DNA from 2 places in the Kribbella sp. NPDC054772 genome. Region 2 is predicted to be linked to the other one. Evidence: riboswitches for the same ligand, from Rfam matches in the RefSeq annotation. Region 2 holds a riboswitch; the other holds the start of a gene.
What was found. A riboswitch is a leader RNA that binds a small molecule or an ion and turns the genes downstream of it on or off. The one in region 2 is predicted to bind cobalamin.
Positions count from the first base shown of each region.

Region 1: it holds a riboswitch for cobalamin, as region 2 does, so the genes downstream of both, ACWGID_RS03310 (magnesium chelatase subunit D family protein) here and ACWGID_RS10525 (CbtB domain-containing protein) in region 2, are expected to answer to the same signal.

Region 1 is NZ_JBSHBJ010000002.1:82,734-90,212, reverse strand. Features, by position in the region: gene cobN (cobaltochelatase subunit CobN) at 1-1,290, shown strand, start outside; gene surE (5'/3'-nucleotidase SurE) at 1,303-2,070, shown strand; cobalamin riboswitch at 2,215-2,351, shown strand; gene ACWGID_RS03310 (magnesium chelatase subunit D family protein) at 2,424-4,715, shown strand; gene cobO (cob(I)yrinic acid a,c-diamide adenosyltransferase) at 4,717-5,331, shown strand; gene ACWGID_RS03300 (cobyrinate a,c-diamide synthase) at 5,325-6,677, shown strand; gene bluB (5,6-dimethylbenzimidazole synthase) at 6,674-7,479, shown strand, end outside.
Region 2 is NZ_JBSHBJ010000005.1:46,431-53,909, reverse strand. Features, by position in the region: gene ACWGID_RS10550 (DEAD/DEAH box helicase) at 1-1,291, shown strand, start outside; gene ACWGID_RS10545 (phosphotriesterase family protein) at 1,355-2,266, shown strand; gene ACWGID_RS10540 (DUF1304 domain-containing protein) at 2,362-2,730, shown strand; gene ACWGID_RS10535 (MFS transporter) at 2,769-4,145, shown strand; gene ACWGID_RS10530 (LysE family translocator) at 4,147-4,788, opposite strand; cobalamin riboswitch at 5,273-5,397, shown strand; gene ACWGID_RS10525 (CbtB domain-containing protein) at 5,435-5,632, shown strand; gene ACWGID_RS10520 (CbtA family protein) at 5,638-6,384, shown strand; gene ACWGID_RS10515 (histidine phosphatase family protein) at 6,381-6,941, shown strand; gene ACWGID_RS10510 (alpha/beta hydrolase) at 6,999-7,479, shown strand, end outside.

The sequences.
Region 1 (7,479 bases), on a different contig from region 2:
ACCGACGACGAACTGGCTAACGTACTGCGCGCCCTCGACGGGCGGTTCGTCGAAGCCGGACCGTCCGGGTCGCCGACCCGCGGTCTGGTGAACGTACTGCCGACCGGGCGCAACTTCTACGCGGTCGACCCGAAGGCGATCCCGAGCCGCAACGCGTGGGACGTCGGCGTCGCGCTCGCCGACTCGTTGCTGGCCCGGCACTTGTCCGAGACGGGGGAGTACCCGCGATCGGTGGGCCTGACCGTCTGGGGAACGTCGGCGATGCGGACCCAGGGCGACGACCTCGCCGAGGTGCTCTGGCTGCTCGGCTGCCGCCCGGTCTGGGACGAGGCGTCCCGGCGGGTGACGAGCTTCGAGGTGGTCGATCTCGTGGAGCTCGGTCGGCCGCGGATCGATGTCACGATCCGGATCTCCGGCTTCTTCCGGGACGCGTTCCCGCACGTCGTCGCGCTGCTCGACGAGGCGGTCCGCACGGTCGCCGCGCTCGACGAGCCGCCGACGGACAACTTCCTGAAGGCCCACGTCGACGCTGACGTTGCTGCGGGCAACGACGTACGCCAGTCGACGGCCCGGGTCTTCGGCTCCAAGCCGGGCTCGTACGGCGCCGGCTTGCTGCCGCTCGTGGACGCGCGCAACTGGCGCACCGACGCCGAGCTGGCCGAGGTTTACGCCGTCTGGGGCGGGTACGCGTACGGCAAGGACCTGGACGGCGCCGAGGCCCGCGGCTCGATGGAACGCGCGTACGCCCGGATCCAGGTCGCGGCGAAGAACGCCGACACCCGCGAGCACGACATCATGGACTCCGACGACTACTTCCAGTACCACGGCGGCATGATCGCGATGGTCCGGCACCTCACCGGCTCGAACCCGAAGGCGTACGTCGGCGACTCGGCCGTCCCCGCCCAGGTGAAGACCCGGACGCTGGACGAGGAGGCGAAGCGGGTCTTCCGGGCGCGGGTGGTGAACCCGCGCTGGATGGCGGCGATGCGGCGGCACGGGTACAAGGGTGCGTTCGAGATGGCCGCGACCGTCGACTACCTGTTCGGCTACGACGCGACCGCGGGCGTGGTCGACGACTGGATGTACGAGTCGCTGACCACCGAGTACGTCGCGAATCCCGAGATGGCCGAGTTCTTCCGCGCGTCGAACCCGTGGGCCCGGCACGGCATCGCCGAACGGCTGCTCGAGGCGGCGCAGCGCGGGCTCTGGGCGGAGCCGTCGGACGAGGCGCTCGCGACGCTACGGAACGCAGTACTTGAGACGGAAGGTGACATCGAGGACCGCGGCTGATTGGGTTGAGGCATGCTTCCTGAGCGACCACGGGTCCTGATCACCAACGACGACGGGTATCGCGCCCCGGGAATCCGGGCGCTGGCACCGACCATCGCCGAGCTCGGGTACGACGTGGTCGTGGTCGCACCGCTGCTCGACGAGAGTGGCGTCGGATCGGCCCGCGCGGGCATGGTCGGCCGCCCGATCCGGACCGCGTCCGACGAGGAGAACGGCGTCACCTACATCGGGATCGAGGGAACGCCCGCGGGTGCGGTGACGCTGGCGGCCCTCGGCGCGTTCGGTCCGGCGCCCGACCTGGTCCTGTCCGGGATCAACCGCGGGCTCAACGTCAGCGTGTCGATCTTCCACTCCGGCACCGTCGCGGCGGCCGTGACCGCGTCCGGTTACGGTACGTCGGGGGTCGCCGTCAGCCTCGACTCGGAGGACCCGCAGCACTGGCCGACCGCGGCGACGATCGCGGGTGAGGCGCTCGGGTGGATCGCGGCCGAGCCCGCCGGCACGGTCGTGACGATCAACGTGCCGGACCGCCCGCTGGACCAGCTGGCAGGAGTACGCCACGCGTCGCTGGCGCCGCTGTCACACTCGCGGCTGACCGGCTCGACGGCTCCGACCGGGGAGCCGGTGATCCTGCTGGGGCCGAATCACCCGAATCCGGACCCGGACTCCGACGTGGCCCTCCTCGCCGCCGGCTTCGTCACCGTCACCCCGATCGTCGGCATCCGCGAGGTCGCGGACGACACCGCCGCCAACGCCCTCGCCAAACGCCTGAACCGCTGACGCCTGACTGCCTGACACCGGGTGCCGCTGGCGGGTTGCTGCGCCGCTGACGTGCTGTAACCCGTCAGTGGTCACACAACCCGCCACCCGGCGGCGTGGTGAGTGCCACGTGACCGGGATGGGTTCCGGAGGGAGTTGGTGTGCCATGATCGGGCCGACGGTTGTGGAGGAACACCGGTGCGAATCCGGGGCGGTCCCGCCACTGTGACCAGAGCTGTGCGAAAGCTGTGACAGGCGCAGACTCTGGGAGCCAGGACATCCACGGTCGTCCGCCGGCCTACGGAATTCCGCAGCGCCGGCGTACCAGTGCCGTAGCGGGCGTGGACACCCGCTCGACGAAAGGGATTCCGCCGATGCGGGCCGTGCGTTCACCGGGTCAGTCGACCAGCTTTCCGTTCACCGCGATCGTCGGGATGGACGATCTCCAGCTCGCGCTGATCCTGGCCGCGATCTCGCCGGCGATCGGCGGCGTCCTGATCCGCGGCGAGAAGGGGACGGCGAAGTCGACGGCCGTCCGCGCGCTCACCGAGATCCTCCCGCCCGTCGAGGTGGTCCCCGGCTGCCGCTTCTCCTGCGATCCGGCGCGCCCCGACCCGACCTGCCCCGACGGCCCGCACCACGCGGAAGACGGTGCCGACCTCAGCGACGGATCGCATCACGCGGAAGCGGACCGTGCCGCGCACGGTGACGGACTGCGTCACGGGGAAGCGGACGGTACCGCGCTCAGCGACGGACCGCTTGGGGGAGCGGCGGACCGCGGTGATGCGGGTGGGACCGGCGGGCGGCCGGGGCTGCGGGCTGCGCAGTTGGTCGAGTTGCCGGTGGGCGCGACCGAGGACCGGGTGCTCGGGTCGTTGCACCTGGAGAAGGCGCTCGCGGAAGGCGTCACGGCGTACGAGCCGGGCTTGTTGGCGGCCGCGCATCGGGGGTTGCTGTACGTCGACGAGGTCAACCTGCTGCACGATCACTTGGTCGACGTACTGCTCGACGCGGCCGCGATGGGGCGGGCGACGGTCGAGCGGGACGGCGTCTCGGTCACGCACCCGGCGCGGTTCGTGCTGGTCGGCACCATGAACCCGGAGGAAGGCGAGCTCCGGCCGCAGTTGCTCGACCGGTTCGGCCTGACCGTGGACGTGGTGGCGAGCCGCGATCCCGCCGTCCGCGTCGAGGTGATGCGCGCGCGGCTGACCTACGAGGCGGATCCGGAGACCTTCGTCGCCCGGTACGACGGCGCGCAGCGGGAGCTCGCCGAGCGCATCGTGAAGGCGCGCGACCTGCTGGCCGAGGTGCTCCTGACCGACTCCGCACTGCGGCAGATCGCGGAGATCTGCGCTTCGTTCGACGTGGACGGGATGCGTGCGGACCTCGTGACGGCTCGTGCCGCCGTCGCTCATGCAGCGTGGTCCGGGCGCACGGTCGTCGAGGTCGAGGACGTCCGGGCGGCCGCGAAGCTGGCGCTCCCGCATCGCCGTCGGCGGAACCCGTTCGACGCACCGGGGTTGGACGAGCAGCAACTCGAAGACGCGATCAACAACAGCACGCCCCCGGAAGACCCCGACGACGACCCGCCGGGCGGCCCGGGCGGCCCGGGCGGCGCCGACGACCCGGCCAACGCCGACGCGGCGCCGGGCGACTCGAACGACTCGGCGAGCGCCGCGGACCCGACAAACGGCGACCTGGCGAACGACGCCTCGGATGATGCCGCGGATCCGGCCCGCGACGGCCTGGACGACGGCGCGCCCGGCGACCCGAAGCGCTCGGCTGCGAAAGGTGAGCCGGGTGACGGTGAAAGCGGTCAGCCCGGCCCGACGCCGGTCGGTGAGATCGCCGGAAGCTCCGAGCCCTACAAGGCCCGCCTCCTGAGCGTGCAAGCAGCTGGGATGGGTGTCGCCGGCCGCCGCTCCCGCGCCATCACCGAGGTGGGCCGGGTCGTCGGCGACCGCGCGCGAGTCGGCCGCGAGCCGGGCCGACCGCATCTCCTCGGCACCATCTGGAGCGCCGCCCCACACCAGCACGCCCGCGGTCGCAGCGGCACAGGCCTCGTGGTGCGTCCCGCCGACGTCCGCCTCGCCGTACGCGAAGGTCGTGAGGGCAACCTCGTCCTGTTCTGCGTCGACGCGTCCGGCTCGATGGGCACGAAGAAGCGCATGGGCGAGGTGAAGACCGCGATCGTCTCGCTGCTCCTCGACGCGTATCAGCGCCGCGACACCGTCGGCCTCGTCACGTTCGCCGGCCCGGCCGCCACGGTCGCTCTCCCGCCGACGGGCAGCGTCGAAACCGCCGTACGACGCCTCGAATCCCTCCCGACCGGCGGCCGCACCCCGCTCGCCGAAGGTCTCTTGCAAGCAGCCGAGGTACTGCGGATCGCCGCGATCCGCGACCCGCGGCGGCGCCCGCTCCTGGTGCTCGTCACCGACGGCCGCGCCACGTACGGCGAGAACGCCTTCGCCCGCGCTCGTCAGGCGGCCGGCTGGCTGGCCCAGCAGGGCATCGCGACCGTTGTCGTGGACTGCGAACCGCACCGCGGCGTCCGGCTCGGTCTTGCCGCCGAACTGGCGGTCGACCTCGGCGCGGAGTACCTCGACCTCGGAGATGTTGCCGCCGGCAACCTCGTCCGCGCGGTCACGGACCGGAAGGCGGCCTGAGATGCCGAAGGGGCAGCCGGCCGCCGTACCGGACGACGGACTGACCACCCGCCAGCGCCGCAACCGGCCGCTGCTGATGGTGCACACCGGCGAGATGAAGGGGAAGTCGACCGCCGCGTTCGGGATGGCGCTGCGGGCCTGGAACCAGGGCTGGAACCTCGGGGTCTTCCAGTTCGTGAAGAGCGCGAAGTGGAAGGTCGGCGAGGAGAGCGCGTTCAAGGCGCTCGGCGAACTGCACGCGGCGACCGGACAGGGCGGTCCGGTCGAGTGGCACAAGATGGGTGAGGGCTGGAGTTGGTCCCGCAAGGCCGGCACCGAGGCGGACCACGCCGCCGACGCGCTCGAGGGCTGGCGCGAGATCCAGCGCCGGCTCGCCGCCGAGACCCACGACCTGTACGTACTCGACGAGTTCACCTACCCGATGAAGTGGGGCTGGATCGACGTCGACGAGGTGGTCTCGACGCTCGTCGATCGTCCCGGTCACCAGTACGTCGTGATCACCGGACGCGACGCGCATCCGAAGCTTCTCGATGCGGCGGACCTGGCCACCGAGATGACCAAGCTGAAACACCCGATGGACACCGGCCAGAAGGGCCAGAAGGGCATCGAGTGGTGATTCCGCGGGTGGTGATCGCGGCGCCGGCGTCCGGAGCCGGGAAGACGACCGTCGCGGTCGGGCTGATGGCCGCGCTGCGGAACGCCGGACACGTGGTCGCGGGCTTCAAGGTCGGACCCGACTACATCGACCCCGGGTTCCACGCGGTCGCCACCGGACGCCCGGGACGCAACCTCGACCCGATGCTGTCCGGCGAGGAACGCATCGGCCCGCTCTTCGCGCACGGTGCGGCCGGCGCGGACCTGGCCGTCATCGAGGGCGTGATGGGCCTGTACGACGGTGCGCTCGGGACCGAGGGTTTCTCGTCGACCGCGCATGTCGCGAAGCTGTTGCAGGCGCCCGTGGTGCTGGTGGTCGACGCGTCGGCGGCCGGGCGCAGCGTCGGGGCGGTCGTCCAGGGTTTCGTTGCCTTCGACACCGAAGTGCGGATCGCCGGGGTGATCCTGAACAAGGTCGGCTCGGACCGGCACGAGACCGAAGTACGCGCCGGTGTCGCGCCGACCGGCGTCCCCGTCCTCGGCGTCCTCCGCCGCGACACACGGCTGACCGTCCCGAGCCGGCACCTGGGCCTGGTCCCCGCCGACGAACAACGCGCCCAAGCCGAAGCAGCAGTCGAAGCCGCCGCCGAACTCGTCCACCAAGGCGTCGACCTCCAGGCCGTCGTCGCCACCGCCAAGGCTGCCCCCAGCCACCAAGCCACCCCCTGGAACCCAAGCGAAGAGCTCGAACAACCGCCCTCGCCGACCGCGCGACCTGTGGTTGCGGTTGCTGGGGGACCGGTCTTCTCCTTCAGGTATGCGGAGACGACGGAGTTGCTGACCGCGGCGGGGGCGGAGGTTGTCACGTTCGACCCGTTGACCGACACGTTGCCCGAGGCAACGGCGGCGCTCTGTCTCGGCGGCGGCTTCCCTGAGCTGCACGCGGAGGCCCTGTCCGCGAACAAGGAGCTGCGCCACCAGGTCGCCACCGAGGTCGCCGCCGGTCTGCCGGTGATCGCCGAATGCGCCGGCCTGCTTTACCTCTGCCGCGAACTCGACGGCCACCCGATGACCGGCGTTCTCCCGGCAACCGGCCGGATGACGCCGCGCCTCACCCTCGGGTACCGAACAGCTGTCGCCGCGACCACCACGACCTTCTTCGACGAGGGCCGCCGCGTCCACGGGCACGAGTTCCACCGCACCACGGTTGACCTCGACGCCGACGTACAGCCGGCCTGGTATCTCCCGACCGGCGTCGAAGGCATCACGCTCCCGAACCTGCACGCGTCGTACCTGCACCTGCACTGGACGGCCACCCCCGACGTCCCGGCCCGCCTGGTCGCCGCCGCCCGCGGGCGGGTCCGATGAGCCTGGTGCTCGGCGTCGGCCTCCGCTCCGGTACGCCGTACTCCGAGCTCGCCGACCTGGTGGCCAAGGCCGTCAACGGTGACGTGCGGTTGGTCGTGACGATCGCCGGTCGCGAGACCGAGCCGGCACTGCGACAGCTTGTCGACGAGCTCGGAGCAGAGCTGCGCACGTTCACGACCGACGAGCTGGCCGACCAGCCGGCGCCAACGCCGAGCGAGCAGGTCGAGCAGCTCGCGGGCGTCCCCAGTGTCGCCGAGGCAGCCGTCCTCGCCAGTGGCGCGCAGCTTCTGATCCTGAAACAACGCAGTACCAACGCGACCGTCGCCGTCGGTCGCTTGCCCGCGCCCGGGTACGCAGCGGACGAGCGGGCCGTGGTGCATCGCGTGATCGCCGAGCGCCGCGACGTCCGCCGGGGATTCCTCGACGTCCCGATCGACGACGATCTGCTGACGCGGGTGCTCGAAGCCGCGCACCGGGCGCCGAGTGTGGGACTCAGCCAGCCGTGGGACTTCCTGCTGATCCGCGATCTCGCCACCCGCCGCAAGGTGCACGATCTCGCCATCGAGCAGCGCGACGCGTTCGCCGCGTCGCTGCCGGAGGACCGTCGGTCGGCGTTCGACGGGCTGAAGATCGAGGCGATCCTGGACACGCCGCTGAACATCGCGGTGACCTGCGACCCCGGTCGCGGCGGCCGGCACGTTCTCGGTCGGCACGCGGATCCGCGAACGACCTGGTTCTCCGCAGCGATCGCGATCCAGAACCTCTGGCTCGCCGCCCGCGCCGAGGGACTGGGCGTCGGCTG
Region 2 (7,479 bases):
CGGCGTACCCGAGCGGCTGGTGACGGCGCTGGCCGCGACCGGCGTGTCGTCGCCGTTCCCGATCCAGGCGGCGACGCTGCCGGATTCCCTGGCCGGCAAGGACGTTCTCGGTCGCGGCCGGACCGGCTCCGGCAAGACGTATGCGTTCGTCCTGCCCGTCCTGGCGCGGCTCGCGACCGGCAACGGTAAGCGCCGGGCGAATCAGCCGCGCGCTCTGATCCTCGCCCCGACCCGCGAGCTCGCGACCCAGATCCAGGCGTCGATCACGCCGCTCGCCGACGCGCTCGGCCTGCGGTCGATGACGATCTTCGGCGGCGTCGGTCACGGCCCGCAGATCAACGGCCTGCGCAAGGGCACCGACATCGTCGTCGCCTGCCCAGGACGGCTCGAGGACCACGTCAAGGCGGGTCACGCGAAGCTCGGCGCGGTGGAGATCACCGTGCTCGACGAGGCCGACCACATGGCCGACCTCGGCTTCCTGCCCGCCGTCCGCCGGCTCCTCGAGGCGACCCCGGCCACCGCGCAGCGGCTGCTGTTCTCCGCCACGCTCGACGCCGGCGTCGACGTCCTGGTCCGGCGCTTCATGAACGACCCGGTGACGCACAGCGTCGACTCGGCCCGCTCGCCGGTCGCCAAGATGACCCACCACGTCCTGCACGTGAAGTCCGACGCCCGGCTCCCGGTGCTCACGGACCTGACCGCGGCGCCCGGACGGACGCTCGTGTTCACCAGGACGAAGTACGGCGCGAAGGCGCTGACGAAGAAGCTGATCGCCCAGGGTGTTCCCGCGGTCGAGTTGCACGGGAACCTGTCCCAAGGCGCCCGTACGCGGAACCTGGAAGCCTTCGCCGACGGTACGGCGCGGACGCTGGTCGCGACCGACATCGCGGCCCGGGGCATTCACGTCGACGGGGTCACGCTGGTGATCCACGCCGACCCGCCGATCGAGCACAAGGCCTACCTGCACCGCTCCGGCAGGACTGCTCGGGCCGGCGCCGAAGGCACCGTCGTCACGCTGATGACCGACGACCAGGTCCGGGACGTCCGCGACCTGACCCGCAAGGCCGGTATCGCGCCGAAGATCACCAAGCTCACCGCCGGCGACCCGCTGCTGTCCGAGCTGGCCCCGGGCGAGCGGACGTACGTCGCCCCGCCGGCCCCGGCGGCCAAGCAGCCGGCGGCACCTCGGTCGACGACGCCGAAGGCCGGCGGTCGCCGGTCCTCGGGTCCGTCCCGCCGCTCGGCCGGTCGCGGCCGGCGCCGCCGGGCGCCGGGCAAGCAGGCGGCCTGAGCCAGATCTCGAGGTTGGGTTACGGTGCCACTGGCGGTGCCGTGACCTGACCTTGGGATGCTGATGCGGATTCGAACGGTCCTGAACGACCTCGCGCCGGAAGCGCTCGGGGTGTGCGATGCGCACGACCACCTGTTCTTCCGTTCCGCGCTCTTACCAGGTCAGGAGCTCGACGACGAGGCGGCCGCGGTCGCCGAGGTGCGGGCGTTCGCGCGGGCCGGCGGCCAGGCGATCGTGCAATGGACCCCGCACGGTCTGCACCAAGGCGCCGAGGCGCTTCCCGGGATCTCCACCGGCACCGGGGTGTCGATCGTCGCGGCGACCGGACTGCACCGGCGCGAGCACTACCCCGAGGGGTACGTCGACGAGATCCGTGACCAGCTGGCCGAGATCTTCGTCCGTGAGTTGACGACCGGTATCGGCGAGACGCCGGTCCGGGCCGGGCTGATCAAGGTCGCGGGCGGATTCCACGTGCTCGACGCGCACGCGGAGCTCGTGATGCGCGCCGCGGCCGAGGCGCACCACGCGACGAACGCGCCGATCGCTGTCCATCACGAGCTCGGATCCGCGGCGGACGCCGTACTCGATCTGCTCGTCGACGAGCTCGAGGTGCATCCGGCGGCGGTCATCCTCGGGCACCTCAACCGGTTCCCGGATCATCGGGTGCATCTCGAACTGGCGCAGCGTGGCGCGTGGCTGGCGTTCGACGGGCCGTCGCGGGCGAACAACGCGACCGATCCGCGACTGACCGACTGCCTGGCCGCGCTCATCGACGCCGGGTACACCGACCGGCTGCTGCTCGGCGGCGACACCACGAGCGCCCGCGCCCGGGCGTCGACCGGGGAAGGGCCCGGGATGCCGTACCTGCTCACCCACCTCCGACCACGGATCACGCGGTACTTCGGTGCGGACGTCGCGGACGCGGTGTTCCGGGACAACCCAGCGCGTGCCTTCGCCACGGATTGGCGGGCTTGACGGTACGTTCCCGCCATGAATGAGCGAAGCGAATTCATCATCAAGCACAGTGCGTCTCGTGCCTCAGCCGCGCCCGCAGCGAAGCGAGGACGCGGATGAGTTTGATCGCACAGATCTTCGTGGCAGTGGCCGGGCTGTTCCATGTCGTGGTGTTCGCGCTGGAGAGCCTGCTGTTCCGCAAGCCGAGCACGTACCGGCGGTTCCTGGTGAAGGACGACACCGAGATGGCGGCCGCGCGGCCGTGGGCGTTCAACCAGGGGTTCTACAACCTGTTCCTCGCGATCGGTGCGCTCGGCGGGCTGATCTGGGGCGGCGACAAGGGCCATGCGATCGCCTTGTTCGCCTGTGCGTGCATGGCCGGCGCGGGCGTCGTACTGCTCGCCTCCGACCGCCGGATGCTGCGCGCCGCGGCCACCCAGGCCGTCCCGCCGATCCTCGCGCTGGTGTTCGCCGCGATTCTCTAGTTGACTTGAAGCGCACTTGAGGTCCGAAGCTTCTCGGCATGACGACCGTTGCCGAGCCCGCGACCGGGCCTGCCGCCGACACCGGTGGCGTTCTCTCCCCGCAGTACCGCGCCTTGACCGTTGGCATGGTCGCGCTGATCACCCTGGTCGCGTTCGAGTCGCTCGCGGTCGCGACGGCGATGCCGACCGTCGCCCAGGCGCTCGACGGCCTCAGTCTGTACGCGCTCGCGTTCGGCGGACCACTCGCCTCCGGTGTCGTCGCGATGGTCATCTCCGGTACCTGGAGCGACCTGAAAGGCCCGACCCGCCCGCTCTGGCACGGTACGGCGTGGTTCCTGGCCGGCCTGCTGATCGCGGGATTCGCGCCGACGATGGAGGTCCTGGTCATCGGCCGGATCATCCAGGGCTTCGGCTCCGGTCTGCTGACGGTCGCCCTGTACGTCGTGGTCGGGCAGCTGTACCCGGCCCGGCTACGGCCGCGGATCTTCGCCGCCTTCGCTACCGGTTGGGTGGTGCCGTCACTCGTCGGTCCCGCGATCGCCGGACTGATCGTCGAGCACGCCAGCTGGCGCATCGTGTTCCTCGCCGTTCCCGCGCTCGCGATCCCGGCCGCGCTGGTGATGCGGCCCGGACTGGCTCGCGGCGACACGCACGAGCCGCGTCCCGGGAAACTCTGGGACAAGCGCGCGCTGTGGGCGGTCGCGGCGGCCGTCGGGGTTGGACTGCTGCATTACGGCGGGCAGCAGCACGGCGTACTCCAGATTGCGCTGCTCGTGATCGGCCTGGCCGGGGTGATCGCGTTCGGGCCGCGGCTGCTGCCGCGCGGGACGTTCACCTTCGGTCGCGGACTGCCTTCGGTGATCGCGCTCCGTGGCCTGGTCGCCGCGGCCGGATTCGGCGCCGAGGTGTTCCTTCCGCTGATGCTGACCCGCGAGCGCGGGCTGTCCCCTTCGTTGGCCGGGCTGGTCCTGACCGTCAGCGCGCTCAGTTGGACCGCGGCGTCGTGGTACCGCGGGCGCCCGAAGCAGCCGTTCTCGCACGAGGTGTTCCTGCAGGCCGGCATGATCCTGATCGTGCTTGGCATCGTCACCGCCACGCTCACGCTGAACCCGCACGTACCGGTCGTCGTCGGCATCCTCGGATGGAGCCTGACCGGGCTCGGGATGGGTACGGTCTTCCCCACGCTTTCCGTGCTGGTGCTGGAGTACTCGGAGCCTGACGAGCAGGGTGTGAACAGTTCCGCGCTGCAGCTGAGCGATTCGTTGTCCACGGCAACGGTGCTGGCGATCGGTGGGTCGTTGTTCGCCGCGATGGAGCCGCATTCCGCGGTCATGGCGTACGTCGTCGCGTTCGGTGTCCCGGCGTTGCTGGCGCTGCTCGGTGTCGCGGCGGGACGACGTACCGCTGCTGTTTGAGCTATTCCTTGGAACCGGTGACGGCGATGCTGGCGCCGAGACCGATGATCATCAGACCACCGGTGCCACCGACCAGCTCGAGCCGGCGCGGCGAGCGGGCGAACCATTCGCGCGCCGTACCGGCCACCACCGCCCAGACGCTGTCCGAGCAGAGCGCGATCAGGATGAAGATCAACCCGAGGACCAGGATCTGCGCCCACGCCGGGCTGCTCGCACCCTTGTCCACGAACTGCGGCAGCGCGGCCGCGAAGAACACCGCGGTCTTCGCGTTCGTCACCCCGACCAGGAACCCCTGCCGCACGGTCTTCCGGCTGCTCCCCGGCTTCACCCCCCTGGCAAGCGCCTCCGCGAGCGACTTCCGCGACCGGAAAGCGTGCACCCCCAGATAGATCAGGTACGCCGCCCCGCCCAGCTTCACGATCGTCAACGCGACCGCACTCGCGGCGATCAACGTCCCGAGCCCGAGCGCGATCAACACCAGCATCGTCGCGGCACCCAACGTGTTCCCCACCATCGTCAACACGGCTTCCCGCCGCCCCACCGCCAACGCCCGCCCCACGATGAACAACACGCTGGGCCCCGGAACCACGATGATGATGAACGCAGTAATCGCAAACGCAACCAAATGATGAGCGGACGGCATCCACCCAGAGTAAACGCTCCCCTCACTCACCGCTCGGCTCGCGGCGCCTTCGAGCTGAGCGTGATGCCCACCCAGCAGAAGCCGATGCTCGGGCCGGCGTCCCGCCTCGGCTCCTACCCGCGGCGATCCCGCCGAGTCGTGGGTCCTGGTTGCAAATCGACAGCCGGAACTCACGACTCGCGTTGGGGGTCACATGCCAATTGCCACGACTCGGCAGTAGTTGAGGACGCCGAGGGTGGTGGTCGCGTGGGGATGGGGGTGCGCGGAGTGGACGTGGTGGGGGAGCGGCGGAGTGCCGTACGTCGGGGTTGGGTTGGGGGGCGTCGTGAGGCGAGCGGCACGACGGTGTACGTCGGAAGTGGGCTGCCGGCGTGGTGGAGCGAGGGGCTGGGCAGGTGGGCGGTCATGCCGCACGCCGGGCGGCTGGTGGGTGGGGGTGGGATTGGTCACCGGCGCGCCGTGGCGCGTTGACCGGGGTTCGGTGTGGGCTCTACCGTTCCAGGGTCAACCTGCGGTGCCATGAGGGAAGCCGGTGAGAGTCCGGCACGGCCGCGCCACTGTGAGCGAGCTTCGGTTCGTGAGTCAGGACGCTCGGGCACAGCAGCCTTTCCAAGGGGACGCGCACTTCCCCAGGAGGTTCAGTTCAATGGCAGCTCCTGCCCGCACGATCGCCGTACCGGCTCTCTCGCCCAAGCTTCTCGCTGCTGCTCTTACCAGCGTCGGCCTGATGTTGCTGCTCGCCTACCTGGTCGGGTTCGACCAGGGCGCGGTCTCCCAGTCGGGGATGTACCTGCACGAGCTGATGCACGACGGTCGCCACCTGCTCGGCGTGCCCTGCCACTAGATCAGATGCGCACCTTCGGATCGCTCCTGGTGCGCGGACTGATCGTCGGACTCTTCGCCGGCCTGCTGGCCGGAACGTTCGCCTACGTGATGGGCGAGCCGCGTGTCGACGCGGCGATCGCGATCGAAGAGGCCGGTGCCGCGCACACTCACGACCACAACCACGCTGACCAGGCGGAGGACGAACAGCCATTGGTCAGCCGCGACGGCCAGCGGGCCGGCCTGTTTCTCGCGACCAGCCTGTACGGCGTCGCGCTCGGCGGCCTGTTCGCGGTCGCGTTCACGCTGCTCCGCCGCAAGCTCCGGACCGGCAACGACGCGTACGCCGCGCTCGGACTCGCCGCCGCGGGTTTCATCGGCATCGTGCTCGTCCCGTTCTTCAAGTACCCACCCAATCCGCCGGCGGTCGGTGACCCCGACACCATCACCCGGCGGACCGTCACCTACCTCTTGACCCTGGTCATCGGCCTGCTCGCGGTGTGGGCAGGGGTCGCCCTGTCCCGCTGGGCCGCGCGGTACGGCGATGTCGCCCGCCTCGCCGGTGGTGTCGTCGGACTGCTCGCGACCGTCGTGGCGGCGTACCTGATCCTGCCGCGGATCAACGAGGTTCCGGAGACGTTCCCCGCTACGCTGCTGTGGCAGTTCCGGTTCGCCTCGCTCGGTACGCAGGCGACGCTGTGGCTCCTGCTCGGGTTCGGGTACGCGGCCGCGGTGGACCGCCGGCCGATCCGATCGAAGGTGGCTGCGGCTTGACCACGCTGACCCTGGTCGCGCACGCCCTGACACCCGCACTGCGCGGACTCGTGCTCGGCGGCGACGCCGAGCCGGACGCGGCGAGTGTCGAGGCGGCGCGCGACCTGAAGCTCTCGGCAGACGCCGTGTACTCCGGACCTGAGCAGGCCGCCGTACGGACAGCCGCTGCGCTCGGGTACGACGCGATCGTCGCGCCCGAGCTGCGGGACCGCGAGTACGGCGACTGGGCCGGCCGCGAGCTGGAGGATCTGCTCACGGCCGACCCGACGCGGGTCTCGGCGTGGCTCGAACGGCCGCACACCGCAACGCCGGGCGGCGAGACCGAGAACGACGTCCTCGCCCGGGTCGCCGACTGGCTCGGGGACGTGGCCGGGCAGCACGACGAACCCAGCGCGATCCTCGCCGTCGTCCACCCGGCGGTGGTCCGCGCGATCGTCCTGTACGTCGTGGACGCGCCCGCCGAGTCGCTGCGGCATGTCGACGTCCGGCCGCTCGCCACGGTCAGCCTGTCCCACCACAGCGGGAACTGGTCTCTGGCCTTCGTGCCCTCCGCCTGACAAACTGCCGGTGGCCCGGTCTCACGCCCAGGTGACCGGCTGTCACGGGGAGTCATCATGGCTGAGGCTGATCAACTGGCCGAACGGTTCCGCGCCAATCTGGCGGTGCTCGAGGCTGCTCGCGAGCGGTTGCAGACGGCGGCCGACGACGGCACCGCGGACGACGAGCAACTCAAGCGCCTGAAGACCGTCGAGGAGCTGCTGGCCCCGGTCACCGTGAGCGAGACGGATGCCGACGGCAACGTCGTTCACGTCCAGCGGCAGCGGCAGTTCCTGAAGGTCGACCCGAAGGGACAAGGGCGGGCGATCGAGGTGCTCGGCGAGCTCCCGAAGGCGAAGCACGTCGCCGTACTGGTTCCCGGGATGGGGAACAGCCTCGACACGTTCTCCGGACAGTCGGACCGCGGCGACCTGATCAAGCAGGAGGCCGGGCCGGAGACCGCGGTGATCGTCTGGCTCGACTACAGCTCGCCGCAGGGCCTGCTCAAGGCCGCGGAGGACGACGCGGCGGCCGAGGGCGGGCCGCGGCTCAAGGTGT